Regions from separate parts of the Nocardia sp. NPDC055050 genome, predicted to be linked through region 4. Evidence: riboswitches for the same ligand, from Rfam matches in the RefSeq annotation. Region 4 holds a riboswitch; each other region holds the start of a gene.
What was found. Region 4 has a riboswitch for S-adenosylmethionine ahead of ACWGCN_RS13665 (rhodanese-like domain-containing protein). Riboswitches for the same ligand answer to the same signal wherever they lie in the genome.
Positions count from the first base shown of each region.

Region 1 (8,509 bases), on a different contig from region 4:
AACTCTCGCAAGCACAGTCGACGACAACGGCGGCTGCTACCTGGTTCCCGCCTTCTCCGGCCTCTACGCCCCGCACTGGCGCAGCGACGCCCGAGGCCTGCTCATCGGCCTGACCTCCTACGTCACCAAGGGCCACCTGGCCCGCGCCGTCCTGGAGGCCACCGCCTGGCAGACCCGCGACGTGGTCGAAGCCATGAACGCCGACGCGGGTCTCCAGGCGAAGTCCCTGCGGGTAGCAGGCGGCATGGCCTCCAACAACCTGCTCATGCAGATCATCGCCGACGTCCTCGACACGCCGGTCATGCGCCCGCTGGTCACCGAAACAGTCTCCCTCGGCGCCGCCTACGCGGCGGGCCTGGCCGTCGGCTACTGGCCCGATCTCCAAGGCCTACGCCGCAATTGGAAGGTCGCCGCCCAATGGATACCGTCGCCGGACCGTCGAATACGCGAGGAAGAATACGAACGCTGGCAACGAGCCGTCCAACTCAGCGTCGGCTGGGCGCGGCCCGCCGACTGAACCGCCGAGGTAGAGACAACTCGCTGCGTCAGCCGAAGAGTTCGTCGGTACGAGTGGCGGTGACCGCCTGCGTCAACCACGCGTCGAGCTGGTCGAGGTCGGTACACGCGGCGAGCTGCGCCCGCTGCGCGGCGGACAGCTCGAGCCCGCGGGCAGTCAGCACGGTGAGCACCGCGTGCGCAGCAGTCTCGGCGACCTTCGCGTCCACCTCCGCGAGCCCCTCCTCGCGCCCCTTCGCCATGTACTTGGTAGCGATGCGGCCGCGATATTGAGGCGTGCTCTCCATCAGTTCCTCCAAGCGTTGGCTCAGCATGTGGGGCACTGTATGCCGAGGTACGCAAGGGCCCCAATCAGTTACAGCGTGTTATGCGCCGACCGGCGTTGCAGGAAAACCGTGAGGGTGAACAGGAGGACACCGGCGACGGCCAGGAGCGCGCCGACCATGGCGGGGGCGGTGTAGCCGAGGCCCGCGGCGATGACGAGGCCGCCGAGCCAGGCGCCCGCAGCGTTGGCCATGTTCAAGGCGGCGTGATTGAGGGCGGCGGCGAGGGTTTGGGCGTCGGCGGCTACGTCCATGAGGCGGGTTTGGAGGCCGGGGGCCAGGGCCGCGCCCGAGGCGCCGACGAGGAAGGCGCCGATCGCGGCGGTGACGGGGTTGTGCGCCGCCAGGACGAACCCGGCCAGGATCACGACCATCGCGATCATGGCCACGAAGATCGAGCGGTCGACGCCGCGGTCGGCGAGGATGCCGCCGCCGATATTGCCCACGATCATGCCGAGACCGAACAGCGCCAGCACGATCGGCACCGCGCCGATGGGCATGCCCGCGACATCGGTCATCGTGGTGGCGATGTAGGTGTAGACCGCGAACATGCCGCCGAAGCCGATCGCGCCCACGGCCAGGGTGAGCAGCACCTGCGGGCGTCGCAGCGCCCCGAGTTCGGTTATCGGGTTGGTGATCTTCATGCTGGTCAGCGCGGGGACATAGCGCCACAGAGCGGCCACCGTGGCCACGCCGATCACGGCGACGACCACATAGGCGTCACGCCAGCCCAGGTGCTGACCGAGCCAGGTCGCGCCGGGCACCCCGATCACATTCGCCACGCTGAGCCCGAGCATCACCGCGGCCACGGCCTTGGCTCGCTGCCCCACGGGCGCGAGCGTGGCGGCGGCCAGCGAGGCGACGCCGAAGTACGCGCCGTGCGGCAGACCGGACACGAACCGCGCGAGCACGAGCGTGCCGAAGGTCGGCGCGAGCACGGTCCCGATATTGCCGAGCGTGAACGCGACCATCAACACGATCAGCAACTTCTTGCGCGCCACCCGCGCGCACAACGCGGCGATCAGCGGCGCACCGACCACGACCCCCAGCGCGTACGCCGACACCGCGTGCCCGGCCGACGGCTCGGAGATATCGAAGGCCCGCGCGATATCGGGCAGCAACCCCATGGTCACGAACTCGGTGGTCCCGATCCCGAATCCACCCAGCGCCAACGCGAGCATCGCCGGGACGTGCCAGCTGGTGCGTGGCACGTCGAGGCGATCGGGGGCTGCGATGGAAGAAGTCACGCTTCCATGCAACGGGCACGACGACCCATTAGCTACCCGAAACGAGCGTGAGTTACCCCACCGTGGGAACAACCGCCGAGTACGGACGCAAAAGCGCTCGCATCGGATTCGATGCGAGCGCTTTCTCACAGCCGTGCAGGTTCGCGGTTGCGAACCGGGGCTATCTCACTTCAGAGCGCGAGCCAGGTTGACGTCCAGCGCGCCGAGGAATTCCTCGGTGCTCAGGTAACCCTGGTCGCCGCCGACGAGCGCGGCGAGGTCCTTCGTCATCTGACCACCCTCGACGGTCTTGATGACCACGTCCTCGAGCGCCTGCGCGAAGCCGATCACCTCGGGGGTGTTGTCCAGCTTGCCGCGGTGTTCGAGGCCACGGGTCCAGGCGAAGATCGACGCGATCGGGTTGGTCGAGGTGGGCTTGCCCTGCTGGTGCTGACGGTAGTGCCGGGTGACCGTGCCGTGCGCGGCCTCGGCCTCACAGGTCTTGCCGTCCGGGGTGAGCAGCACCGAGGTCATCAGGCCGAGCGAGCCGAAGCCCTGGGCCACGGTGTCGGACTGCACGTCGCCGTCGTAGTTCTTGCAGGCCCAGACGTAGCCGCCCTCCCATTTCATGGAGGAGGCGACCATGTCGTCGATCAGGCGGTGCTCGTAGGTGAGGCCCGCCGCGTCGAACTCGGCCTTGAACTCGGCGTCGAAGACTTCCTGGAAGGTGTCTTTGAACATGCCGTCGTAAGCCTTGAGGATGGTGTTCTTCGTGGAGAGGTACACCGGGTAGTTCTGCTGCAGGCCGTAGTTGAACGAGGCCCGCGCGAAGTCCTCGATGGACTTCTTGAAGTTGTACATACCCATGACGACGCCGCCGTCTTCGGGCATCTTCACGACCTCGTGGATGATCGGCTCGCTGCCGTCTTCCGGGGTGAAGGTCAGCGTGACGGTGCCCGCCTCGTAGACCTTGAAGTCGGTGGCGCGGTACTGGTCGCCGAAGGCGTGACGGCCGATGATGATCGGCTTGGTCCAGCCGGGCACCAGCCGGGGCACGTTGGAGATGATGATCGGCGCGCGGAAGATGGTGCCACCCAGAATGTTACGGATGGTGCCGTTGGGCGAGCGCCACATCTTCTTGAGGCCGAACTCTTTCACCCGCGCTTCGTCGGGGGTGATGGTGGCGCATTTCACGCCGACGCCGTACTTCTTGATGGCATTGGCCGCGTCGACGGTGACCTGGTCGTCTGTCTTGTCGCGGTACTCGATGCCGAGGTCGTAGTACTCGAGGTTCACGTCGAGATAGGGATGGATCAGCTTGTCCTTGATGAACTGCCAGATGATCCGGGTCATCTCGTCGCCGTCGAGTTCTACAACGGTGCCTTCAACCTTGATCTTGGACATGGATCTTCGTGTCCTCCTCGGTGGGTGCCCTTATTGCACGGCTAGGCGAACACGCTTGTGAGCGGACCCCAGCAGTTCCAACAGACAACGTATATGCCCCGCGTTGTCTGCGGGACGTGTGGTGCAAACAAGACGAGCGTACTGCTGTCCCCCACCTCACCGCGACGGGAGGCCCCACTGTGCGGGACAACCCTGCCGGCCCGCCTGTTATCACCCGATCGGGCCTTGACCGGCTACTGAGTGGTAACAAGAGGCCCGCGCCGTAGCGCGGGCCTCGTCGAGAAGGTCAGACCGCGACGGGTATCGCGGCCGCGTGTTCGTCGCCTTCGATCAGGTTCTCCGGCTTGTCGCGGATCATCACCGCGATCACCACGGCGGCGGCGAGGAAGAAGCCGGCGCCGATATAGAACGCGACGTCGTAGCTGTAGATCGAGGCGCGTTCGATCAGGTGGTCGACGGTCGGGTTGTCGGTGACGTAGTTCTCGGCGGCCTGCACCGACAGGGTGGTCAGCAGGGCGGTGCCGACGGCGCCGCCGACCTGCTGGGCGGCGTTGAGCAGGGCACTGGCGACACCGGAGTCCTCGGCGTCGACCTGATGCAGGGCCACGGCCTGCATCCCGACGAACAGCGGGCCCATCCCGAGCGCCATCAGCAGCTGCGCGGGCAGCACGCTCAGCGCGTACCCGTCGCCGTAGCTCAGTTGTGCCAGCCACAGCAGTCCCACGACGCCGAGCAGCGCGCCGACCACCATGAGCGGACGCGGCCCGAACTTGGGCATCAGCGAACTGGTGATGCCCGCCGCGATCCCGATGCCCACGGGGAACGGCAGGAACGCGATGCCTGCCTTCAGCGGCGAATAGCCCAGGGTGTTCTGGTAGTAGAAGCTCAGGAACAAGAACATGGCGAACATCGCGATCGGGATCAGCAGCGCGGCCAGCAAGGCGCCGCCGCGATTGATCTCACCCGGAATTCGCAACGGCAGCAGCGGGTTCGCCGAGCGTGCCTCGATGAAGACGAACGCGATGAGCAAGGCGAAGCCGGCCCCGAGCAGGCCGAGGGTGCTGCCCGCCAGCCAACCGTGTTCGGCAGCGCGACTGAATCCGTAGACGATCGACACCAAGCCGAATGTCACGGTGACGGCGCCGGGCAAGTCGTAGCCGCCGGTTCTGGGCACCGGGATATCGCGCGCGATCACCGCCACCGCACCGGCTACCGCGATGAGCGCGATCGGCGTGTTCATCAGCAGCGTCCACCGCCACGACGCGAATTCGGTGAGCGCGCCGCCGACGATCAGCCCGAACGCGATGCCACCGGCGGTGATGCCGGCGAACACCGCGAACGCGCGGGCCCGTTCCTGCACGTCGGTGAAGATCACCGACAACAGCGACAAGGCCGCGGGGGCGAGCAGCGCGGCGAACGCACCCTGCAGACCTCGGCCGACGAACAACTGCGGACCGGTCTGCGCGAGCCCCGCCAGCGCCGACGCGGCGGCGAAGCCGACCAGGCCGACCAGGAAGATCCGGCGCCGGCCCAGGTAGTCGGCCATCCGTCCGCCGAGCAGCAGCAGCCCGCCGAAGATGAGCGTGTACGCGGTGAGCGCCCACTGTTTGTCGCCGTCGCTGATCCCCAGGTCACGCTGGGCATAGGGCAGGGCGATCGTGATCACGGTGGCGTCGAGCACCACCATCAGCTGGGCGGCGGAGAGCACGACCAGCGCCCACCACCGCATCGAACTCTGTTGGGAATCAACATGTTTCGTTTCTATCTCGGTGCTGGTCACCAGGACTCCTCGTCACTCGATCAGTGTGAACCAATCCTGGCACTGTGAGACAATTGGCGTCAAGAGAAAAATGTCTGACTGCGCCAATTGACCTAGTTGGACAGATAAAGCGGCCGACACGGTAGGCTGGTGAAATGCTGGACTCGACCACTCCGATCAGCGCCGACCGGACGACCGAACCGGCTGCCGGCGTGCCGCTGGGCCTGCGCGAGCGCAAGAAACTCCAGACCAAAGCCGCGATCGTGGCGGTCGGACTCGAGCTGTGCGACAGCCAAGGGTTCGACGCGACGACGGTCGAGCAGATCGCCGCGGGTGCCGATGTGTCCCCACGCACCGTCAACCGGTACTTCGCGCTCAAGGAAGACATCGTGCTGGCCCCGATCGACGACTTCGGGGTCTCCGTCGCCGTCGCGCTGCGCTCCCAGCCGAACACCGGCAACGAACTCCAGGCACTGTGCGGCGCCTACCTGGAGGTGGTCCAGGCCGAGGCGGATGCGGACGGCATCCGGTTCATCCGCCAGTTCCTGCAGATGCAGCGGATCATGCGCACCAGCCAGTCGGTCAACGCGCGCGCGCTGGAATACGCGGAGAAGAAGAACGTCGCGGTGTGCACCGAGCTCGCGCAGCGGATGGGCACGTCACCCGAGGACTTCACGGTGAAGCTGGTAGCCGGGATCTGGCAGATGCTGTGCCATCTCTCGGTCGCCGATACCGAGCAGGCACTGCTGAGCGGGTCACCGACGGTAGCTGTTCGGGTCACGCGCGACGCCGTGCTGCGCGCCTACCACGGTTTGCGGCAGGTCTGTGGCGCACCGGTGGACGACACGCCAGGCTTCGGCACACCGTCCGGCGAGTGATCTTCGGCGGGAAATGCGGGGGAAGTTTCCGCCCGCGGGAGATCTCCGGTTAACATGACGGCAAGGTCATGAGTACCAGCGCCAAGCCCCGGCTCGCTGGTCGGCAACCCTCCAGCTGCGGTGGGGTGCTCCGGGTGATGACCGGGCTCTCGAAAGTCGAGAGCAAGCGCGCACTGCAGGAGGCCCCCATGTGTTGTTGCCAGTCGATCCGACCCAGTTGACGAGATCCCCCGGCTGACACCCATTTGGAGCACGACATGACTGACTCTTCCCTGCCCGAGAACTGGTCCTTCGAGACCAAGCAGGTCCACGCGGGCCAGGCCCCCGACGCGAGCACCAACGCGCGGGCGCTGCCGATCTACCAGACCACCTCCTACACCTTCCGCGACACCGATCACGCCGCCGCGCTGTTCGGTCTCGCCGAGCCGGGCAACATCTACACCCGGATCATGAACCCCACCCAGGACGCGGTGGAGCAGCGCGTGGCCGCGCTCGAAGGTGGCGGCGCGGCGCTGCTGCTGGCCTCGGGCCAGGCCGCGGAGACCTACGCGATCCTGAACCTGGCGAGCGCGGGCGACCACATCGTGTCCAGCCCGCACCTCTACGGCGGCACCTACAACCTCTTCCACTACTCGCTGCCCAAGCTGGGAATCACGGTCTCGTTCGTCGAGGATCCCGATGACCTCGCGCAGTGGGAAGCCGCGATCCAGCCGAACACCAAGGCGTTCTACGGCGAGACCATCGCCAACCCGAGCAGCGCGGTGTTCGACATTCCCGGCATCGCCGGTGTCGCGCACGCGAACGGCCTTCCGCTGATCGTGGACAACACCGTCGCGACCCCCTACCTGATCCAGCCGCTGGCCCACGGCGCCGACATCGTCGTGCATTCGGCGACGAAGTACCTGGGTGGGCACGGTGCGGCCGTGGCGGGCGTGATCGTCGACGGCGGCACCTTCGACTGGACGGTGCGCGACGCCGACGGCAACGCGCGCTTCCCCGGCTTCACCGAGCCCGACCCCAGCTACCACGGTGCGGTGTTCGCCGATCTGGGCGCGCCCGCGTTCGCGCTGAAGGCTCGCGTGCAGTTGCTGCGCGATCTGGGTGCCGCGGTCTCGCCGTTCAACGCGTTCCTCATCGCCCAGGGCATCGAGACGCTGAGCCTGCGGGTCGAACGGCATGTCAGCAATGCCGAGGCGGTCGCGAAGTTCGTCGCCGAGCAGCCGGGCGTCGACGCGGTGTTCTACGCGGGCCTCGAGTCCTCGCCCTGGTACGCGCGAGCCAAGGAGCTGGCGCCCAAGGGTGCGGGCGCGATCGTGGCGTTCGAGCTGGCAGGCGGCGTCGACGCGGGCAAGAAGTTCGTGGACGCGCTCAGCCTGCACAGCCATGTAGCTAACATCGGTGATGTGCGTTCACTCGTGATTCACCCGGCGTCGACCACGCACTCGCAGTTGACGCCCGAAGAGCAGCTGGCGGCCGGCGTCACCCCCGGCCTGGTCAGGCTCGCGGTGGGCATCGAGGGAATCGACGACATTCTGGCCGATCTGCGGGCCGGGTTCGCGGCGGCGACGACGTGACTGTGAGCACCGAATCGCCGATCGCCCGACCAGGAACCGGGGTGGCCCTGCTGCCGCCGCCGGACGGGCGCGTCGGCCTGGTCGCCATCGGGGATGTGGCGCTGGAGAACGGCGCCGTCGTCCCCGATGTGCGGCTGGCGGTGCAACGCTGGGGCGAGCTCTCGCCCACCCTGGACAACGTGGTGCTCGTCGAACACGCGCTCACCGGCGACTCCCATGTCGTCGGTGGGCCCGACGGGGCGCCCGGCTGGTGGGAGGGCATGGTCGGGCCCGGCGCGCCGATCGACACCGACGAGTGGTGTGTGATCGCGACCAACGTGCTGGGCGGCTGCAAGGGCAGCACCGGCCCGTCCTCACTCGCCTCCGACGGAAAGCCATGGGGCGCGCGGTTTCCCGAGCTGAACATCCGTGACCAGGTGAAAGCCGAAGCGCAGTTGTTCGAGGTGCTCGGGATCGAGCGGCTCGGCGCTGTCGTCGGCGGCTCGATGGGCGGCATGCGGGTGCTCGAGTGGATCATCGGCCTGCCCGAGCGGGTTTCAGCCGCGCTCGTGCTGGCCGTGGGCGCCCGTGCCACCGCCGACCAGATCGGCACCCAGACCACCCAGATGGCCGTCATCACGGCCGATCCCGACTGGCAGGGCGGCGACTATCACGGCACCGGTCGCGCGCCGATGACCGGCATGGGCCTGGCCCGGCGGATCGCGCACCTGACCTACCGCACCGAGGGCGAACTCGATCACCGCTTCGCCAACAAGGCACAGGGCGACGAGGACCCGTGGACCGGCGGACGGTACGCGGTGCAGAGCTACCTCGAGCACCAGGCCGACAA
Region 1 covers NZ_JBSGVG010000072.1:2,057-10,565, reverse strand. The annotation lists gene glpK (glycerol kinase GlpK) at 1-517, shown strand, start outside; gene ACWGCN_RS35005 (hypothetical protein) at 546-830, opposite strand; gene ACWGCN_RS35000 (MFS transporter) at 872-2,020, opposite strand; gene ACWGCN_RS34995 (NADP-dependent isocitrate dehydrogenase) at 2,252-3,469, opposite strand; gene ACWGCN_RS34990 (MFS transporter) at 3,756-5,249, opposite strand; gene ACWGCN_RS34985 (TetR family transcriptional regulator) at 5,384-6,106, shown strand; SAM riboswitch class IV at 6,171-6,281, shown strand; gene ACWGCN_RS34980 (bifunctional o-acetylhomoserine/o-acetylserine sulfhydrylase) at 6,364-7,680, shown strand; gene metX (homoserine O-acetyltransferase MetX) at 7,677-8,509, shown strand, end outside.
Region 1: another riboswitch for S-adenosylmethionine. It lies ahead of ACWGCN_RS34980 (bifunctional o-acetylhomoserine/o-acetylserine sulfhydrylase); the one in region 4 lies ahead of ACWGCN_RS13665 (rhodanese-like domain-containing protein).

Region 2 (8,509 bases), on a different contig from region 4:
AGCGGGATCAACGCCGCGTCTCCCATGAACTTCTCGACCACGACGAAGCCGGCCAGCCCGATCGCGCCGATCGCGTAACAGATCACCGAAGAGTTACTGCTCCAGCCCCATTCGCGACCCTGTTCGGCCACGATCAGCAGCGGAACCAATCCGACCGCGAGCACGATCGCACCCGCGAAGTCGATGCGATGGGTGGCGTGCGGCTTGCGCGGCAGGTGCAGCACCCGGGTCACCACCACCAGGGCGAGCAGCCCCAGCGGCACGTTCACCAGGAACACCCAGCGCCAGCCGGTGATGCCGAGAATGGTGTCCTGCCCGGCCAGCAGCCCGCCGAGGACGGGCCCGAGCACACTCGAAATGCCGAACACCGCAAGGAAATAGCCCTGGTAGCGGGCGCGTTCACGGGGTCCGATGATGTCGCCCATGATGGCCAGCGCCAGCGACATGAGTCCGCCCGCGCCCAGACCCTGGAACGCGCGGAACGCTGCCAGCTGATACATCGACGTGGCCAGCGTGCACAGCAGCGAACCGACGATGAACAGACCGATCGCGGCCAGGAAGAACGGCTTGCGGCCGAACATGTCCGAGAGCTTGCCGTAGAGCGGGGTGCTGATCGTCGCGGTGATCAGGTAGGCGGTGGTGGCCCAGGCCTGCAGCGAGTAGCCGTCGAGGTCGTCGGCGATGGTGCGGATGGACGTCGACACGATCGTCTGATCGAGCGAGGCCAGCAGCATGCCGAGCATCAGCCCGGACAGGATGGTCAGGATTTGGCGATGGGTGAAGCCTGCCGGTGATTCCACCGGGGCCGCGGTTGTCGTCACGAAACGTTCTCCGTAGTGCTCAGTGCGGGCGGCTGGGCCAGCAGGACCGGGCGGGCCGCGTCGTAGTCCTCGACGAACCGCGTCAGCAGCCCGGCGAAGAGCGCGCGATCGTCGGTGGACCAGTTCTCGGTGACGATGGCAATGGAATTCCGGCGCCGCGCCCGGATCCGGTCGGCGGTCTCGCGCCCGTAGTCGGTGGCCTCCAGCACGGTGGCTCGCCCGTCGTCGGGGTCGGCGGCGCGCACCACCAGGCCACGCTCCACCAGCTGCGCGACCTGCCTGCTCACCGTCGACGCGTCCGAATGCACCGCGTCGGCGAGCGCGCCCGAGCGCATCGGCCCGTCACACACCAACCGGAACAGCACCATGAACCCCGCCGGGTCGATCCCCGAGTGGTCCTTGATCTGGGCCATCGCCCGATCGCGCAGCCGGTGCAGCCGCACGAGCTGGATCGCGATCGCGTCGATCGCGGGCTCACTCTCACTCACACGTTTACCTTTACTTGCATCAATCAATTAGTTGTGTGATGCAAGTATGTAGGCAGAACGGTCGCCGTGGCAACCGTTTGAACTGCCTTTACTCGCCCTTGAACTCCGGCGCGCGCTTCTCGAAGACCGCCGCGATCGCCTCGGGCAGGTCCTTCGACGGCAGGAACGCCGCGTTCCACGTCGACACGTAACGCAGACCGTCGGCGATCGCCGGGCTGGTCCGCTGCTCGAGCACGTCCTTGATGCCCTGCACCACCAGCGGCGGGTTGCCCGCGATCTCGCGCGCCATCGCGTGCGCGGCGGCCAGCACGGCCTCCTGATCGGCGAACACCTCGTTCACCAGGCCCATCCGCTCGGCACGGGCCGCGTCGATGTCCTTGGCGGTGAAGGCCAGCTCCCGCAGATTGCCCTCGCCGATGATGCCGGGCAGGCGCTGCAGCGACCCGATGTCGGCGACGATCGCCACCTTCGCCTCACGCAGGCTGAACTTGGCATCCGCGCTGGCCAGACGAATATCGGCAGCGGCGATCAGGTCGAGACCACCGCCGATGCACCACCCGGACACCGCCGCGATCACCGGCTTGGTGCACTCGGCCAGCGCCGTCACCGAGGCCTGCATCCGGCGGACCTCCCTGAGGAACTCCGTACGCGGCCCCGCCTTCGCGTCGTCGGCCAGCACCGGAGCCAGCGTGCCCGCGGTCGCGGCCAGGTCGAGACCGAACGAGAAGTGCTTGCCCGCCCCGGTCACCACCACCGCCCGTACCTGCGGATCCGCGTCGAGCTCGGCGAAGACCTCGGGCAGCTCGCGCCAGAAGTCGGGACCCATCGCATTGCCCTTGCCCGGTCCGATCAACGTGACCTGGGCAACGTTGTCGGCGATCTCGACGGTAAAGGCCTTCCATTCACTCATGCCCTGATTATTGCCACCGCGCCAACATGCCGCCCACCCAGCCCCGCCCCCGACCCCTAGGGAGGGGCCGGACGCGCAGCGGCCGGGTTCGCGTTCGCCAGAACTCCAAGTAACACAGCATATTTCCCGCAATCGACCTACTCTGGATGACATGCGCAGGTCGTCATTGCCGCCGGTCGCATGCCGGGTCGCGGAAACTCTCATCGCCCGCGGGCACCACGGCGTCATCGTCTGCCCCGAGACGCCGGCTCCCACCGCGGCCGACGCCGCCCGCGCCATGGGCGCCCAGCCCACCGCGATCCTCACCGCCCAGGTCTTCCTCCTCGACGACGACCCCGTCCTGATCCTGGTGGCCGACCATCACCACGTGGACCTCGCCCGCACCGGCAAACGCCTCGAGGGCACCCTCACCCCCGCCCCCACCGCCCTGGCCGAACGCATCACCGGCCAGCCCGTCGACGGCACGGCCCCCCTCGGCCACCCCACCAACCTCCCCACCTGGGTGGACACCGCCCTCGCCGCCCACCCCGAAGTCTGGGCAGCGGGCGGCCACCCGAACACCGTGTTCCGCACCAACTTCCGCGAAATCATCCGTATCACCGCGGGTCTGCCGATTGATATCGACTGAATTCGGCTTCCCATCCCGACCGTGTGAGTTGGATCAAACGGACACAGCGACCGTGAGGACGCGCGCCGAACGGGCGTAAGTTGGGGGCGGTGGGCGATGTGCAACCTTCTGAGACCGGACTGGTCGTTCCCGATGATCTGAGCGGGATTACGGCTGAGCAGTATCGGGCCTCTATGCGGCACTATCCGGCCGGCGTCACGGTGGTGACGCTCGGAGCCGAGAGTGGACCGGTGGGGTTCACGGCCACCTCGTTCGCTTCCCTGTCGCTGGAACCGCCGCTGGTGTCGTTCAACATCGCGCACACCTCATCGAGCATCGACGCGTTGCGAGCCGCGGACTCGGTGGTGATCCATTTCCTGGGCGAACACCAACAACACCTGGCCCACCGCTTCTCTCGGACCGCCGCCGACCGCTTCACCGACCGCGCCCTCTGGACCACCCTCGACACCGGCGAACCGGTCCTGCACGGCACCCCCATCTGGCTGCGCACCACCCTCCACAAACTCATCGACCTCGGCGACCACACCCTCGCCGTAGGCCTGGTCACCCGAGTCCACGACCAAACCGAAGAGTCCCCCTCCGCAGCCCCGTTGCTCTACTACAACGGCAAATACCACCGCCCCACCGCCCTCGACACCTGATCAGAGCGTCTGTGTAGGCCGGTGACCCACCTGCCACAGCTAGGTTGGTCCGATGAGCGAGGAATACGACTGGTCGTGGTTGCGCGCCGGTGTTCCGAGAATCGACCTGGACACGTATTTGGCGATGCCGGAAGACCTCGCTCGGGTAATCGAGGTCAAAGACGGCCTGCTGGTGCATCGCGACTCACCTTCGCCGAATCACATCGCCAGCGCCGACGTGATCAAACAGTCCCTGCGGGAAGCGATCCGGAAACGCGCCACCGGGCAGCCCTGCCTGAAGGCCAGCGGCGAACTGGACATGCTGGTCTCGGAGGTTCCCTTCAACTTCCGCCGCCCCGACGCCATTGTGTACCGCTGCATCGAAGACCCCCGCGACAAGTGGAAAACCAAGCCGACAGCAGGCGACACCCTGCTGGTCGTCGAAGTGGTATCACCGGCGACGGTTACCGCCGATTGTGTGGATAAACGAGCGGAATACGCCCGCCTGGGAATCGAGCAGTACTGGATCGTCCGCATGGAGAACAACGACGGCCGCGTGAAGTCCATCGAGATCCTTCGTCTCAATACCGCAGGCGTCTACATCTCCACCGAAACCCGCTTCCGCGCGCACAATCCCCTCGCGATCGCCATCACTGATCCGCTCGACGTCACCATCACCTGGGACGCCCTCGACGCGGACCTCGACTGATGCCTGGCAGCCTCGGCATCTGATCGGCGCTATTCGCAGGCCACGCCGTCGCCGTCTCGGTCCAGGCCGGAGCGGTAGCCGGGATCGCCCGTGCGCAGCGGGGCTGCGCCGGCGGCTCTGGCAGCGGCGCAGTTCTTGTAGTAGGCGCTGGCGGGCGCGGGCGTTTCGGGCTCCGGGACGGCTGCCACCCGCGGGGCGGGGAGGTCGACGGTGGTGGTCGGCCCGGGGACGATGACCGGCGGTGGAGCCGGCGCCGCGATCGTGGTGGTGGGTGCAGTGGTGGTGGGTGCGATGGGTGCCGGCGGGAGATCGATCGTGGTGGTCGGGGCGGCGGACGTCGTGGTGGTCGGGGCGGCGGTGGTCGTCGACGGCTTGGCCGTGGTCGATGATGCGACGACGCGGGTGGTCGAGGTGGGTGATGTCCGCGCGGCCGGTGAGGGGTTGTCGTCACTGAGACCGGCGACGACCGAGAGACCGAGCACGCCGGCGACTCCGATCCCGGCCAGCAACGGCCAACGCCGCTTCTTTTCGGGTCGGCGGGGCGGACGAGCCCACGGGTCGGGCGGCTGAATCGGTCGAGTCACGGTGTCCCCTTTGATTGTCGGGCAATCTCGGGGGCTTCATCGCGACGGGTTCGACAGGCGTTACCCAGCTGGGAGGCAGTCCAAACCTGGAATTTCCGAGAAGCGGTCCGTCGGGTTCTCGGACGGATACCACTCGACGGAAAACGAATATCGGCCGCCGAGAGCAGGTCTCGACGGCCGACGTTCGGCGAATCTCGCCTGTGACGAGTTCAGCCGATCAGGCAGGGGGCGGCGCCTGCGGGGGAAGAGGCGCTGAGGGGACGGGTTTCGGGGGTCGGGTTCCAGTGCCCGTCGGTGGCGGCGTAATTCCAGGCGGGGCCTTGGCTGACCAGGGTGGCTACCGCACTGATCAAGCGGTCTACATCGGCGGCGGTGGTGCCGAGGCCGATGCTGGCTCGGAGGGCGGCGTCGAGGCCGAGGCTCGCGAGGAGGGGGTGCGCGCAGAAGCGGCCGTCGCGCACGCCGATGGCGTGTTCGGCGGAGAGGTACGCGGCGACTTTGCCAGGGGCGACATCGGCGATCGTGAAGGCGACGATGCCCACACAGTCGGGACTGTCGGACCAGATACTGACCAGGTCGACGCCGGGGATCGCGGACAGGCCGTCACGCAGCCGGTCGGCCAGAAAGCGCTCGTGCGCGACGAGTTCGGTGGGATCGATGGCGGCCAGCGCATCGCAGGCAGCGGCAATAGCGGCCGCGCCGAGGACGTTCGGCGAACCGGCTTCGTGCCGCTGCGGCGCGCACGCCCATTCGACCTCTGTCACACCGACATTGCGCACCGCACCACCACCGGCCAGGTAGGGCTCACCCTCGTCCAGCCAGTCGCGCCGGCCGACGAGCACACCCGAACCGAACGGCGCGTACAGCTTGTGCCCGGAGAAGGCGAGGTAGTCGATCCCGGTTTCGCGCAGGGAGATCCGGCGATGCGGAGCCAGCTGCGCGGCGTCGACGAGGATGCGCGCACCACAGAGGTGGGCGATGGTCGCGAGCCGTTCCAGCGGCAGCACCTCACCGGTGACGTTGGACGCGCCGGTCACCGCGAGCAGCGCGGCAGGCTTGCTGCACAGCTCGGCGACGACACGCTGAATCGTCTCCTCGACCGTGGCGGCGGCCCGCACGACGCGACGACCGTGCTTCGCCCACGGCAGGAAGTTGGCGTGGTGCTCGATATCGAGTACCACGGTCTCCCCCGGCACGCACCCGGCCAGCAGGTTCAGCGAATCGGTGGTGTTGCGCGTGAACACCACGACCTGGTCGTCGTCGGCGTCGAGGAACCGGGCAACGGACCCCCGCGAGGCCTCGTAGCACTCGGTGGAGATCCGCGAGGCGTATCCCGCGCCCCGGTGCACGCTGGCGTAGAACGGCAGCAACTGCGAAATCCGGTCGGTGACCTGCTTCAACGCAGGCGCACTCGCCGCGTAGTCGAAGTTGGCGTAGGAGCTGGTACCGCCCTGAACGAGCGGAACCTGCAGGTCGGCACCGGAAACGGCGGCGATGGCACAGGTGGGGTCGATTACAGCAGTCATGACGAAATCCCGTCGGCTCAGGGACCCGCTCCTGAAGAGGTGGCCCGCGCTTGCCGCGCCCAATTCGGACGTCAGCCTGGTCGTCACCCGGAGCACCCCACCGCGGAGGAGGGTTGCCGACCAGCAAGCCGGGGCTGAACGCTGGTACTCGTGACCTGCAACGAGAGTGACAGACGACCACCGGACCTGTCAACCACCGATCGCCGGCGCGCTCGGAGCCGACCCCGGCCACGCACGAGATCTCCCGGTTCGGCGCGGCGGTCGGAGCGTCGCGACCGCAGCGGGAAATCGGTTGTCCACGTGCGCTTTCCTTTGCGACACTCCGGTGATGCCTGCCTTCGCCGATTTCGACCGACGCCACTACCCCACCGTCGATGTCGCCACCGGCTACGACGGCTGGGCCGACACCTACGAGCGCACCGTGATGGACGAGATGGACTCGGCGCTGCTGGATCGGCTTCGCCGCCCGGATTGGGCGGGCGTGCGCCAGGCGGTCGACCTGGGTTGCGGGACGGGGCGAACCGGCGCGTGGTTGCGCAGCCGCAGTAGCGCCGAGATCGACGGCGTCGATCTGAGCGCGGGCATGCTGGCCCGTGCCCGCGTACGCGGTGTACATCGCACACTCACCAAAGCCGACGTGTGTGCTACCGAATTGCCCAGCAGCACTTATGATCTCGTGATCTCCTCACTGATCGACGAACATCTGCCGGACCTGCGCCCGTTCTACACAGAGGCCGCGCGGCTGGCTGTCCCAGGAGCCACGTTCGCCCACGTCAGCTACCACCCACAGTTCATGATGGTCACCGGAATGCCGACGCACTACACCCCGGCTGGGGGCGATCCGATCGCGATCAGCACCCACCTGCACCTGCTGAGCGAGCACATCGCCGCGGGCACCGACGCGGGCTGGGTCCTCACCGAAGCGGCCGAGGCCCTGGTGGACGACGCTTGGCTCGCGGCGAAACCCAAGTGGGCCGACCTGCGCGGCCACCCGTTCACCATGGCGCTGGTCTGGACGCTCGGCGTCGCATAGGCACCGCGCCGCACGCTTCGAGGCACGCCCGACGCGAAGGGAATCGCCCATGAGGGGGCGTGGCGGAACTAGCATCCGACGAAGGGAATCGCTGCGCTGAGTGCTCGGCAGATCAATGTGGCGCTGCGGGTGGGGTCCGATGTCAAACCGGTACACAAGGGGTGAACTTTGCCCGTGATGGACGCCGTACGATCGAGTGAAGCGAAAATAGTCCACGTAGTTGATCGGAAGAAGACCATGTCACACGCCTTGAGCTCCACTTCGGCGGACGTGAGCGCCGATCTACCCGACGAATTCGTCCACCTGGCCAGGTTGGCGCTCGCCGGGCGCGAGCAGGACGTCGCAATGTTCGTGCGCCGCGCCGCGCGCCGCCACCGGCATGCCAGTCCCGAACTGGCCGATGCGCTGATCGCGCTGCTGCGCCAGAACCCCACGCGCGCCAATCCCCTACGCGCGGAAGTGGATACGCCGATTCCGGTCGACGGCGACAGCCGGCTGCCGCTGCTGCGGGTGATCCCGCCCGGCTCCACCGCCGAAGTGCCGATCCTGGCCGCCGAAACCTATGACGTGCTCACCCAGATCGTCGACGAACGCAGGCAGGCCGACCGGCTGGCCGCCGCCGATCTGACTCCGGCCGGCAGCTTGCTGTTCGTCGGTCCGCCCGGTGTCGGCAAGACGATGGCCGCGGCCTGGCTGGCCCACCAACTGTCGCTGCCGCTGGTGGTCCTGGACTTGGCGACCATCATGAGCAGCCTGCTCGGCAAGACCGGCACCAACCTGCGCCATGCCATCGACTACGCCAAGCAGCGGCCGTGCGTTCTGCTGCTCGACGAGCTCGACGCCATCGCCAAGCGTCGCGACGACGATCGCGACGTGGGCGAGTTGAAGCGACTGGTGACGGTGCTGCTCCAGCAGATCGACGACTGGCCGACCGGCGGGGGCCTGGTCATCGGCGCGACCAACCACGCCGATCTGCTGGATCCGGCCGTGTGGCGGCGCTTCGATGTGAGCGTGGAGTTCGCGCTGCCCGAGGCCGAGCAACGCTGCGAGGCGATTCGCCGATTCGCCGGGCAGCCACTGCCCGACGGCGCGGTGGACGCGGTCGCGCTGGCGTCGAAGGGCTTGTCGTTCAACGATATCGAGCGCGCGATGTTGCGATTGCGCAGGCGTTGCGTGCTCGAGGACCAGCT
Region 2 covers NZ_JBSGVG010000020.1:54,836-63,344, reverse strand. The annotation lists gene ACWGCN_RS21260 (MDR family MFS transporter) at 1-821, opposite strand, end outside; gene ACWGCN_RS21255 (MarR family winged helix-turn-helix transcriptional regulator) at 818-1,309, opposite strand; gene ACWGCN_RS21250 (crotonase/enoyl-CoA hydratase family protein) at 1,398-2,219, opposite strand; gene ACWGCN_RS21245 (YbaK/EbsC family protein) at 2,371-2,847, shown strand; gene ACWGCN_RS21240 (flavin reductase family protein) at 3,021-3,488, shown strand; gene ACWGCN_RS21235 (Uma2 family endonuclease) at 3,541-4,176, shown strand; gene ACWGCN_RS21230 (excalibur calcium-binding domain-containing protein) at 4,206-4,760, opposite strand; gene ACWGCN_RS21225 (aminotransferase class V-fold PLP-dependent enzyme) at 4,970-6,286, opposite strand; SAM riboswitch class IV at 6,328-6,442, opposite strand; gene ACWGCN_RS21220 (class I SAM-dependent DNA methyltransferase) at 6,615-7,319, shown strand; gene ACWGCN_RS21215 (AAA family ATPase) at 7,557-8,509, shown strand, end outside.
Region 2: another riboswitch for S-adenosylmethionine. It lies ahead of ACWGCN_RS21225 (aminotransferase class V-fold PLP-dependent enzyme); the one in region 4 lies ahead of ACWGCN_RS13665 (rhodanese-like domain-containing protein).

Region 3 (8,509 bases), on a different contig from region 4:
GCGATCGAGCCCATCGAAGCCATGCCGCCGCGACCGGTGCTGATATTGAGCCAGGCCACCTGCATACCGGAGGTTTTCGTCGCGGCGGTGTCGGGGGCGAGGCCGTAGGGCAGGAAGGTGAACAGGGTCTGGCCGGACTTCACGGCCGACAGGTCGATGCCCGGGATCGGGAGGGTGTTCGCCGGCCACGGCCCAGGGACCGCGCCCGCGACAGCCGGCACGAGACCCGCGCCGTCACCGGTGCAGTTCGCGGCGACCGTGGGGTACAGGAACGGCTGGATACCCAGGGATTTCAGCGTCTCGACGACGGTTTGGTAGGCGCCGAGCAGATCACCCGGGCCCGCCGATGGCCGAACAGCCGGCGCATCCCGGGTGACAGCGGGCGTCACCGGTGCGGCCGGTTCGGCGGCGGCCGGTGGCGCGGCCAGCAGTAGCGCGGCGGCGCAGGCCGTCAGCGAGGTCAGTGTGGCGGAACGACGTGCAACGATCACGGCGAAACTCCTCATCGACGCAGAGAAGGCCGACGCTACCGCGTGCGGTGGGTGAATCCGGACAGGTGAAGTCACCGGCCGTTCGGCGCGTCGCAATCTCGCAGCGAACCCGCCGCCGCGGCCCGGTGTCCGCCCCCTTCTCGGCACCGGACCCAACGACGCATCCGCAGGATCCCTATGCCCGGACGCGTTCGCCCAGACCCCTGCGCACGCGCCCGCGCGCGAATCACCTACCGCGCCGAACCGGGGCAATTATGCCGGTGCCCACGATCGGTTCCAACCTCTGCGCTCACGTTGATTTCTATCGTTGCGCGCACTAGTGCATATGCCACATGCTGATTCAGCTCGGGCCACGACGGCCGGGCACAACCATCCAGAGCGACCGAGAGACCTGGCTCTACGACGTCGCAGCAACCCGCCCGTTTCGGGGTGTGGGTGCTTCTGCCGGGTTCGATGGAGGAGATTTTCGTGCTGTCCACCTGTCCGGCCTGAGCGCCGCCAGATCGCGAACCCGTTGCTGGCCGGGTGGAGGTCACTGTGCCTCGTTCGACTGTTTTCCGAAGGATTCCCATGACCGCGTCTGCCGTATCCGGCGCCGAGACCGCGCCCGCACCGCCCGGCGACGCTCTCCCCGCCGACAAGGCGCCCGTCGACGACCTGCCCCGGATCGCCGGGTCGTGGCACCCGTGGCGCTGGGCCGTCGCGGCGATCGCCCTACTGCTGGTGGCCCAGTTCGCGCACGGCCTGATCACCAATCCGGGTTGGGACTGGGGCACTTTCGCCCAGTACTTCACCGCGAAGTCGGTGCTGGCCGCACTCCGGGTGACCATCGAGCTCACCCTGTGGGGCACCGCCCTCGGTTTCGCGATCGGCACGCTGCTGGCGATCGGGCGGGTGTCGAACAATCCCGTGCTGCGGGTGATCGCCTGGACCTATATCTGGGCTTTCCGTTCGATCCCGCTGATCGTGCAGCTGCTGTTCTGGTTCAACATCGCCTACCTGTATCCCCGCCTGTCCGTGGGCATTCCGTTCGGCCCCGGCTTCTACGAGTTCGATGTCAATGGTGTGATCAGCGGTTTCACCGCGGCGGTGATCGGGCTGGCCCTGCATCAGGCGGCGTATTCGGCCGAACTGATCCGGGCGGGTCTGCTCGCCGTCGACGACGGTCAGCTCGAAGCGGCGGCGGCGCTGGGGATTCCACGCTGGCGCCAGTTCCGCACGATCGTGTTGCCGCAGGCGATGCGCTCGATTCTGCCGAACGCGGCCAATGAGGTGATCAGCCTGTTCAAGGGCACCTCGATCGTGTCGGTGATGGCGATCGCCGAGCTGTTCTACCAGGTGCAGGTGATCTTCGGCCGCAACGGCCGGGTGGTGCCGCTGCTGATGGTGGCGACCGTCTGGTACATCGTGCTCACCACGGCGCTGTCGATCCTGCAGTACTACATCGAACGGCACTACGCCAAGGGCGCGCAGCGTGAGCTGCCGCCGACACCGTGGCAGCGGGTCCGCGCCAAGGTCACCGAGATCGCCGCCGGTGCGGCCGCACCCCGAGGAGCAACCCGATGACCGCAGCGGTGCTGGCGCGCGGAATCCGCAAGTCCTACAGCGGCACCGAGGTACTGCGTGGCGTGGATCTGGCCGTACGCGCCGGTGAGGTGGTCGCGCTGATCGGGCCGTCCGGCTCCGGCAAGTCCACACTGCTGCGGGTGCTCAACCATCTGGAAGCGCAGGACGCGGGCACCGTACACATCGACGGTGAGCTGATCGGCTACCGCCAACGCGGCAATACCCTGCGTTCGCTGCCCGACCACGCGGTGCGCGCCCAGCGCAGCCGCATCGGCTTCGTGTTCCAGCAGTTCAATCTGTTCCCGCATCTCACGGTGCTCGACAACGTGGTGCTCGCCCCGGTCTCGGCGCAGCGCCGTCCGCGCGGCGAGGTGATCGCCGAGGCGACACAGCTTTTGGAACGGGTGGGCCTGGCCGATTTCGTCGACGCCTACCCCCGGCGTCTGTCCGGTGGTCAGCAGCAGCGCGTGGCCATCGCACGGGCCCTGGCCTTGAAACCACGGCTGATCCTGTTCGACGAACCCACCTCCGCACTCGACCCGGAGCTGGTCGGCGAGGTCCTCGCGGTGATCCGCGATCTCGCGCACAGCGGCACCGCGCTGGTGATCGTCACCCACGAGATCGGTTTCGCCCGCGAGGTCGCCGACACGGTCGTGTTCCTCGACGAGGGCGTGATCGTCGAGCAGGGCGAGGCCGCCAGCGTTCTCGATCACCCCGAACACCCGCGTACGCAGGCGTTCCTGTCCCGCGTCCGCTGAACATCCCTTCCCACGAACAGGTTTCGACACTGATGAAGCTCTCCACTCTGATCGGCATCGTCGCGGCGGCCACGCTGTTGACGGCAGGCTGCACCGCCGAGCCCGAGGCCGCCGACACCGTGCAGGCCGGTGCGATCACCTACGACCTGTCCCCCGCCCAGGAGGGCAGGGTGCGCGCCGCCAAGGTCGACGCGATCGCCGCCGAGGTGCCCAAGGCCATCCGCGACCGCGGCACGCTGGTGGTGACCGGTCCCGCCGGTTCCGTGCCGCCGCTGCGGTTCTACGCCACCGACGACCGGACCGTCATCGGCTCCGAGGTCGACTTCGCCACCCTGGTGGCCGACATCCTGGGCCTGAAGCTCGACATCCAGGTGGCCGACTGGTCGCAGAACTTCGTGCGGGTGGATTCCGGTGAGGTGGACGCGTTCATCTCGAACGTGACCGTCACCGAGGAGCGCAAGGAGAAGTACGACTTCGCCACCTACCGCACCGACACCGTCGCCCTCGAGGTCCCGAAGGACAGCACGCTGACCTACACCGACCGCAAGAGCCTGGCGGGTAAGCGGATCGGGATCGGCGCGGGCACCAATCAGGAACAGCTGCTGGTGAGCTGGAACGAGAAGAACGTCGCCGAGGGCCTGCCCCCGGTCGACATCGCCTACTACCAGCAGAGCACCGACTACTACCTCGCGCTGGCCTCCAAGCGCATCGACGGCTACATCGGCCCGAACCCCGCGGCCGTCTATCACTCCGCCACCAGCGACGGCAAGATCATCGCCACCTTCTCCGGCGCGGGTGAGCAGCTGCAGGGCGAGATCGCGGCGCTCACCAAGAAGGACAACGGCCTGATCGGCCCGATCCACAAGGCGCTGCAGCACGCGATCGCCGACGGCAGCTACCAGAAGATCCTCGATCGCTGGGGCCTGAATTCGGAGAAGGTCACCGAGTCGCGGATCAACCCGCCCGGTCTGCCGAAGAAGCCCGCCGCATGAAGTTCCTACTGATGACGCTGATCACGCGGGTGCCCGATCCGGTCACCGGCGTGGTCCCGACGACGCGCGATCGCCTGCACGAGGTGGTCGAACAGGCCAGGCGCGCCGAGGAACTCGGCTACGACGGGTTCGCGGTCGGTGAGCGGCACGAGGATCCGTTCCTGTCGGCCGCTCCCCCGGTGGTGTTGAGCCACATCGCGGCCCTCACCTCGCGGATCAGCCTGTTCACCGCGGTCACCACCTTGAGCCTGCTCGATCCGGTGCGCGCGTTCGAGGACTATTCCACCCTCGACAACCTGTCCGAGGGCCGGCTCGAGCTGATCATCGGCAAGGGCAACGGCGCGGCGCAGGCGCAGCTCTATCACGTCACCACCGAGGATCAGTGGGAGCGCAATCGGGAAGGGTACGAGCTGTTCCGGGCGCTGTGGGACAGCGAGGAAGTGACGTGGTCGGGACAGTTCCGGCCCTCGCTCGCCGCGGCCAAGGCGTTGCCCCGGCCGCTGCAGCCGCGGGTGCGGATCTGGCACGGGAGTGCGACGAGCCTGGAGTCGGTGGAACTGGCCGCGCGCCACGGTGATCCGGTGTTCTCGGCGAACGTCACCAATCCGATCGAGCCGTACGCCGCGCTGATCCGCCACTATCGCGAGCGGTGGGCGCACTACGGTCACGACCCAGCCGATGCGCTGGTCGGCGCGGGCACCGCGGGCTTCCATGTGGCGCGGACCTCGCAGGAGGCCGTCGCGGTGTTCCGCCCGCTGTTCGAGGCGCGGACCTCGCTGCAGCGCAAGGTCGGCAATCCGGTCGTGTTCGAGACCGTCGAAGACTTCGTCACCCGCTCGTCGGCGCTGGTCGGCAGCCCGGAGCAGGTGATCGACAAGGTCGGCCGCTATCACGAACAGTTCGGGCACGAGGTGATCCACCTGTCCGCCGAACGTGACGGCCGCACCGAATCCGAGTACCTGGGCAGTCTCGAACTGTTCCAGGCCGAGGTGGCGCCCGAGCTGCGCCGCCGCATTCCGAGTCGTCCCCTGGCCGCTGGCCGCCAATTCTCTGGAGTTGTCTCGTGATCCGTCCTCGTCATCGCATCGCCGCCGCCGTCGGCGCACTGGCCGCCGTCACCACGGTGGTCGCCTGTGGCAGCGACACCGCAGGCTCCGGTGCTCAAGCCGGTCCGCCGCAGCCGGGCGGCACGTTGCGCTACGGGCTGTCCGGCGCTCCGACCTGCTCGGATCCGGCGCAGTCGGGCACCAACCAGACCATCTATGTGGCCCGCCAGATCGTCGACTCGCTGACCGATCAGGACCCGAAGACCGGCGCGATCACCCCGTGGCTGGCCAAGAGCTGGGAGGTCAGTCCCGACGCCAAGGTGTTCACCTTCAAGTTGGCCGATGGGGTCACTTTCAGTGACGGCACCGCGCTCACCGCCGATTCGGTGCGCGATACGTTCGACGCGATCGTGAAGCTCGGTGCCGCGAAGGCGCAGCTGGGCGCCAGCTATCTGACCGGCTACGTCGGCACGACGGCGGTCGACAAGCTCACGGCCCGTGTCGAATTCAGTGCGCCGAACGCCCAGTTCCTGCAGGCGTCCTCGACCACGCAGCTCGGCATCCTGGCGCAGTCGACCAATGCCAAACCGGCCGAAGCCCGGTGCGCGGGTGACAACATCGGCAGCGGGCCGTTCACCTACGCCTCCTACAAGCAGGACACCTCGGTGACGCTGGCCAAACGCGCCGGATACAACTGGGGCTCCGCTGTATTCGGCCACCAGGGCGAGGCGTATCTGGACCGGATCGAGTTCACCGTCGTTCCCGAATCGGGTGTGCGCACCGGCAGCCTGGCATCGGGCCAGCTCGACGCCGTCAGCGACGCGCTGCCCCAGGACGCTCCGCAGATCGAGGCCGTCGGCGGGCGGATCCTGTCGACATCCAACCCCGGCACTCCGTTCGGTTTTCAGGTCAACGTGACTCGCGGCCCACTGCGTGATCCGGCCGTCCGGCAGGCGCTGCTCCCCGCGATCGACCGCAAGCAGCTCGTCGAGACCGTGCTCGGTCCCCAGTTCAAGCCTGCGACCTCGAGCCTGGCATCGGCGACCCCGGCGTACCTGGATCAGTCGGCGCGGCTGGCCTATGAACCGGCCAAGGCGAAGTCGATCCTCGATCAGGCAGGCTGGGTCCTCGGCGCGGACGGTGTCCGGGCGAAGAACGGTGAGCGACTGAGTTTCGCGGTGACGTTCAGCCAGGTATTCGCGGGCAATCAGGCGATTCTCGAGCTGGTGCAGCAGCAACTGCGCCAGGTCGGGGTGGACCTGAAGCTCGATCTCGTGTCCACCCCGGAGGCCATCACCCGGCAGAACACGCACGATATCGACGCCGGTTACGGCAACACCACCCGCGCCGACGGCGACATCCTGCGCACGTCGTTCGGACTCGCCGGGCGCAACATCACCGCGCGTGGCCCGATCCCCCAGCTCGACGAGACCCTCGACAAGCAGCTCGCCACCAGTGATCCGGCCGCCCGTGCGGAACTGATCGGATCCGCGCAGCGGCAGGTGCTCGACAACGGTCTGTTGATCCCGACGGTCGAGTTGTCGCAGGCAGTCGGCGCGGCCGCGCACACCCAGGATCTGAAGTTCGAGGCTTCGGCACGACTGCAGTTCTTCGACACCTGGTTGAGCGGGCACTGAGATGAGCGAGGTGGTCGGGAGTCCGCGGCGCGACGGCGCGGGTAGCGAGATCCGGCGCGCGGACGGCCGGGCGGACTTCGCACGCTACGTGGGTTCTCGTTTGCTACAGGCGATCTGGGTGTTGTGGGCGGCATTCACGATCTCCTTCGTGGTGCTGTACCTGCTGCCCGCGGATCCGGTCTCGATGGCGGCCGACAGCGCGGGCACCGGTGCGCCGGTGGACCAGGCGGCGATCGCCGAGTTGCAGGCTCGCTACGGGCTGGACAAGCCGCTGTGGGACCAGTATGTGACCGCACTCGGCAATGCCGTCACCGGCGATCTGGGGCGCTCCATCAACACCGGTCAGCCCGTGACCGAAGCCCTCGGCGACGTTCTACCGGCCACGCTCGGACTGGCTTCTCTCGCACTGCTTTTCGCGATCGTCGGCGGGACGATCCTCGCGTTCGCCGCCACCTACACACGGCGGCCGTGGCTTCGCAATACCTTGAGTGCGCTACCGCCGCTGGGCGTTTCGGTGCCGACCTTCTGGACCGGTCTGCTCCTGTTGCAGCTGTTCTCCTTCCGGCTGCACTGGTTCCCCGCCTTCGGCGGGACCGGGCTGCGCGGGACGCTACTGCCCGCGCTGACGCTGGCGCTACCGATCGGGGCGGTGCTGGCCCAGGTTCTCGCTGCCGGGCTGGAACAGACCTGGCGTCAGCCGTTCACCGATGTGGCGCTGGCCAAGGGCGCGTCGCGCTGGTGGGTGCAGCGTCGTCATATCGCCCGGTTGGCCAGCGTGCCCGCGTTCACCATCGCGGGGGTGCTGGTCGGCACGATGCTGGCCGGGTCGGTGGTGGTGGAGTCGGTGTTCGCCCGGGCGGGCGTCGGCCGGCTCACCCAGACCTCCGTGCTCAACCAGGACATCCCCGTGGTCCAGGGCGTGGTGCTGCTCTCGGCGCTGATCTTCGTCGGCGTGAATCTGGCGGTCGACCTGCTCTATCCGCTGCTCGATCCGCGCATCACCGGGACACGTCGCGCTCGTGGCGTGCCGGTCGCGGGCACCCCCGCCGACGCCGTGTCCGTCGCTGGGAAATCCGGCGAATCGGATGGCTCGAACACCGACACCGAACGGAGTGAACGTGGTTGACATCCTCGTGCGCCGACCGGCGCCGACCGCACGGCCCGAATCGGTGACCGATCACGGCGTCGCGCGCGTGCACCGAGTGGCCCGAACTGCCCGATGGGCCCGCGCACACCTGGGCCTGGTGGTGTCGGGCGTGGTGCTGGCCGTCGCGGTCGGCTGGGCGGTGGCGCCCTCGGTGTTCGCCTCCGGCGATCCGCTGATCGGCGTGCCCGCGGACAAGTTCCAGGCCCCCAGCGCGGCGCACTGGTTCGGCACCGACAATCTCGGACGCGACCTGTACACGCGGATGGTGCACGGTGCGGGGCTCTCGCTCACCGCCACGCTCACCGCGGTCGGGATCGCGTTGGTGGTCGGGTCGGTACTCGGGCTGCTGTCGGGCGCCGCGGGCGGCATCGTCGACACCGCGATCATGCGGGTCGTCGATGTGCTGTTGTCCATCCCGTCGCTGCTGCTCGCGCTGGCCCTGGTCACCGCGCTCGGCTTCGGCACCCGCAATGTGGCTGTCGCCGTGGGTGTCTCGCTGATCGCGAACTTCGCCAGGGTGATGCGCTCGGAGGTGCTGCGGGTGCGGCACGCGCCGTATGTCGAGGCCGCGCACGCGTCCGGCGTGCGCTGGTACGCGGTGCTCGTTCGGCACGTGCTGCCCAATGCGTTCCAGCCGGTGCTGGCCTTGGCCGCGGTCGAGTTCGGTATGGCGGTGCTGGCCGTGTCCTCGCTGAGCTTCCTCGGCTACGGCACCAAACCGCCCACCCCCGAATGGGGTTCGCTGATCTCGGAGGGCCGCAACTTCCTCGCCTCCGCCTGGTGGCTGACGACGCTGCCGGGCCTGGTCATCATCGCCGTGGTGTTGTCGGCTCAGCGTGTGGGTCGATTCGTGGGAAGGACCGAAACACGAT
Region 3 covers NZ_JBSGVG010000016.1:45,367-53,875, reverse strand. The annotation lists gene ACWGCN_RS18665 (hypothetical protein) at 1-491, opposite strand, end outside; SAM riboswitch class I at 858-951, shown strand; gene ACWGCN_RS18660 (amino acid ABC transporter permease) at 1,062-2,057, shown strand; gene ACWGCN_RS18655 (amino acid ABC transporter ATP-binding protein) at 2,054-2,815, shown strand; gene ACWGCN_RS18650 (ABC transporter substrate-binding protein) at 2,848-3,807, shown strand; gene ACWGCN_RS18645 (LLM class flavin-dependent oxidoreductase) at 3,804-4,874, shown strand; gene ACWGCN_RS18640 (ABC transporter substrate-binding protein) at 4,871-6,490, shown strand; gene ACWGCN_RS18635 (ABC transporter permease) at 6,492-7,616, shown strand; gene ACWGCN_RS18630 (ABC transporter permease) at 7,576-8,509, shown strand, end outside; gene ACWGCN_RS18625 (dipeptide ABC transporter ATP-binding protein) at 8,508-8,509, shown strand, end outside.
Region 3: another riboswitch for S-adenosylmethionine. It lies ahead of ACWGCN_RS18660 (amino acid ABC transporter permease); the one in region 4 lies ahead of ACWGCN_RS13665 (rhodanese-like domain-containing protein).

Region 4 (3,675 bases):
GCTCAGGGCGTTGTCGAGGTCGCCGAGGAGATCTTCGAGGTCTTCCAGACCGACCGAGATGCGAACTACCCCGTCGGACAAGCCGATTGACGCGCGCCCCTCCGGGCCCATGGCTCGGTGGGTGGTGGTGGCGGGGTGGGTGATCATGGTTTTGGCGTCGCCGAGGTTGTTGGAGATGTCGATGATGCGGAGGCGGTTGAGGACCTCGAAGGCTCGCTTCTTGCCGTCTTCGCCGTTGAGGGCGAAGGTGACTACGGTGCCGCCGCCGGTCATCTGCTCTTTGGCCAGTGCGTGTTGCGGATGTGATTCCAGGAAGGGGTATTTCACCCAGTCGACCGAATCCTTGGTCTCCAGGAACTCGGCTACCCGCAGGGCCGACTCGGTGGAGTGGCGCACGCGCAACGGCATGGTTTCCAGGCCCTTGAGCAAGGTCCAGGCGTTGAAGGGGCTCAGGGCAGGGCCGGTGTGGCGCATCAGGGTTTTGACGGGGCCGTCGATGTAGTCCTGGGCACCGAGGATGGCGCCGCCGAGGACGCGGCCCTGGCCGTCGATGTGTTTGGTACCGGAGTAGACCACCACGTCGGCGCCGAGTTCGAAACCGCGCTGGAGCAGGGGGGTGGCGAAGACGTTGTCCAGCACCACCTTCGCGCCCGCGGCGTGGGCGAGCTCGGTGACCTTGCGGACATCGACGAGGGTCTGCATCGGGTTGGCCGGGGTCTCGAAGAACACGGCCTGGGTGGGGACGGAGAGGGCCTGCTCCCACTGGTCGAGGTCGTCACCGTCGACGAACACGGTTTCGATACCCCAGCGCGGCAGGATCTCGTTACAGACCACGAAACAGGACCCGAACAGGCTGCGGGCGGCGACGAGCCGGTCGCCCGCCTTCAGCAGGGCGCCGAGCGCGGTGAACACCGCCGACATGCCGGACGCGGTCGCGAAGGCCGCCTCGGCGCCGTCGAGCAGGCGGATGCGCTCCTCGAACATGGCCACGGTCGGGTTGCCGAAACGCGAGTAGACGAAGTGCTCGACGTCGCCGGTGAACGCGGCCTCGGCGGCTTCGGCGTTCTCGTAGACGAAACCGGAGGTCAGGTACAGCGCCTCGGAGGTCTCGTCGAAGCCGGAACGGCGCAGACCGCCGCGCACGCCGAGCGTGCCGGGACCGACGCCTTCGGGCAGTGGCTTGTCGAACGAACCACCGGTGATCATGCTTTTCTCCTTATGCCTGACGCCACGGCAGGCCGACAGCGCGCCAACCGGTGCTGCCGCGCTGACCGAACGCGTCGGGACCACCTTCGAAACCGTCGAGCACGTTGTAGGACGGTGCCACGCCCGCCGCGGTCGCCAGGTTCGCCGCGTGCGCGGAACGCTGACCGGAGCGACACAGGAACACCACGGGTGCGTCGTCGGGGCGACCGGCGAGTGCCTTCTCGAGCTGCACGCCGAACTCGGGATTGCGGGTGCCGGTGCCGTCGACCCACTCGATGAAGTGGGCAGGGCGTTCGATGGAACTGGTGTCGGGAATGCCGATGTGTGCCCACTCGCCTTCGGTGCGCACGTCGACCAGCACAGCGCCGGGGTGCTCGGTGAGCAGCTCCCACGCCTTCTCAGGGGTGATGTCGCCGGCGTAAGTCATGTCGATCCTCCTGCGTGAATCCGCTCTTGCCGTGCCGGAAATCCCCGAACACACGGCCAGGTCGTCACCCGGAGCACCCCACCGCGGAGGAGGGTTGCCGACCAGCGAGCCGGGGCTTGACGCTGGCACTCATGACCTTGCGATCTGAGATTGCCTCGGCACCGGTCATCGTGTCAAACGATTCAGAAGGAACACACCAGCCACGCGCTGTCGACGCGGGTCAGTTTCCAGTTGCTCGCCGCCGGGTTGCCGTTGACCACGAGCGCCGCGTCGATCTTGGCGCGGTCGCCGTTGACGGTGGCGTTCTCGAAACCCTTGCCGTCGATCGTGACAGTGGATTTCGGGCCACCGAGCTGTTCGCCGAGGCCGGATTTCTCCTCGTCGAACCCGGGGCAGGCCACACCGGTCGGCGGACGGAGGTCGCTGCGCGAGCGCGCGTCGATATAGTTGGTGACGGCGGCCGCGAGACGGTCGGCCTCTGTGACATTTTTCTCAGCGGGTGAGAGCAGTCCACCCGCCACGATGCCGATGAGCACGATGATCGCGATCACCGCGGCCGCGACGAACGGGACGATGGAACGCTTGTCGGTCTGATCCACCACTACGGGCTGGTCATCCGAGCCTGTTTGCTCCTCGTTCATGCTGTAATCCTGACAGACCCGCGCGGGCAGCTACACCGCGCGCCGGGTGGCTGCAACGCCGCAGCTAGAATCGCCTTGATTGCGGTCGGCTGCCGACGTCGATGGCAGCTGCCAGTAAGCGGATGTCCGACTTAGCCTAAGCTAAGTTGACGCCGTCAAATCAGTTCTCGACCAAAGGGTGCGCGTAGAAATGACCGAACAGACTGCAGCGACTCGCCCACTTCGCATTGCGATCGTGGGTGCGGGACCGGCCGGTATCTACGCCGCCGACGCGTTGATGAAGTCCGATGCCGACGTGAGCATCGACCTCTACGAGCGTATGCCCGCGCCCTTCGGCCTGATCCGCTACGGCGTCGCGCCCGATCACCCGCGCATCAAGGGCATCATCACCGCCCTGCACAAGGTCCTCGACAAAGATCAGGTCCGCCTGCTCGGCAACATCGACTACGGCACCGACATCACCCTCGACGACCTGCGCCAGTTCTACGACGCGGTCATCTTCTCCACCGGCGCCAACGCCGACCGCGCCCTGGCCATCCCCGGCATCGACCTCGACGGCTCCTACGGCGCCGCGGACTTCGTGTCCTGGTACGACGGCCACCCCGACGTCCCGCGTTCCTGGCCCCTCGATGCCGAGAAGGTCGCCGTGCTCGGTGTCGGCAACGTCGCCCTCGACGTCGCGCGCGTGCTCGCCAAGACCGGTGACGAACTGCTGCCGACCGAGATCCCGCCGAACGTCTACGAAGGTCTCAAGGGCAACAAGGCCCTCGAGGTCCACGTGTTCGGTCGTCGTGGTCCCGCGCAAGCCAAGTTCACGCCCCTCGAGCTGCGCGAACTGGATCACTCGCCGACGATCGAGGTCATCGTCAACCCCGAGGACATCGACTACGACGAGGGCTCCGAAGCCGCCCGCCGCAACTCCAAGCAGGTCGACATGGTCGCCAACACCTTGGAGCAGTGGGCCATCCGCGACCACGGCGACCGCCCGCACAAGCTGTTCCTGCACTTCTTCGAATCGCCCTCGGAGGTCCTCGGCGCCGACGGCAAGGTCGTCGGCCTGAAGACCGAACGCACCCAGCTCGACGGCACCGGCAACGTCAAGGGCACCGGCAACTTCACCGACTGGGACATCCAGGCCGTGTACCGCGCCGTGGGCTACCTCTCGCAGAACGTCACCCAGCTGCCGTTCGACGATCAGGCGGGCACGGTGCCCAACGAGGCCGGCCGCGTGATCGCCGACGACACCGCCGAAGGTGACGCCCGATTCATGCCCGCCACCTACGTGACCGGCTGGATCAAGCGCGGCCCGGTCGGCCTCATCGGCCACACCAAGGGCGACGCCAACGAGACCATCGCCTGCCTGCTCGACGACGCCAAGGCCTTCGCCCCCGCGCCGAAGCC
Region 4 covers NZ_JBSGVG010000010.1:223,593-227,267, forward strand. The annotation lists gene ACWGCN_RS13660 (O-succinylhomoserine sulfhydrylase) at 1-1,206, opposite strand, end outside; gene ACWGCN_RS13665 (rhodanese-like domain-containing protein) at 1,217-1,633, opposite strand; SAM riboswitch class IV at 1,651-1,770, opposite strand; gene ACWGCN_RS13670 (Rv0361 family membrane protein) at 1,816-2,274, opposite strand; gene ACWGCN_RS13675 (FAD-dependent oxidoreductase) at 2,465-3,675, shown strand, end outside.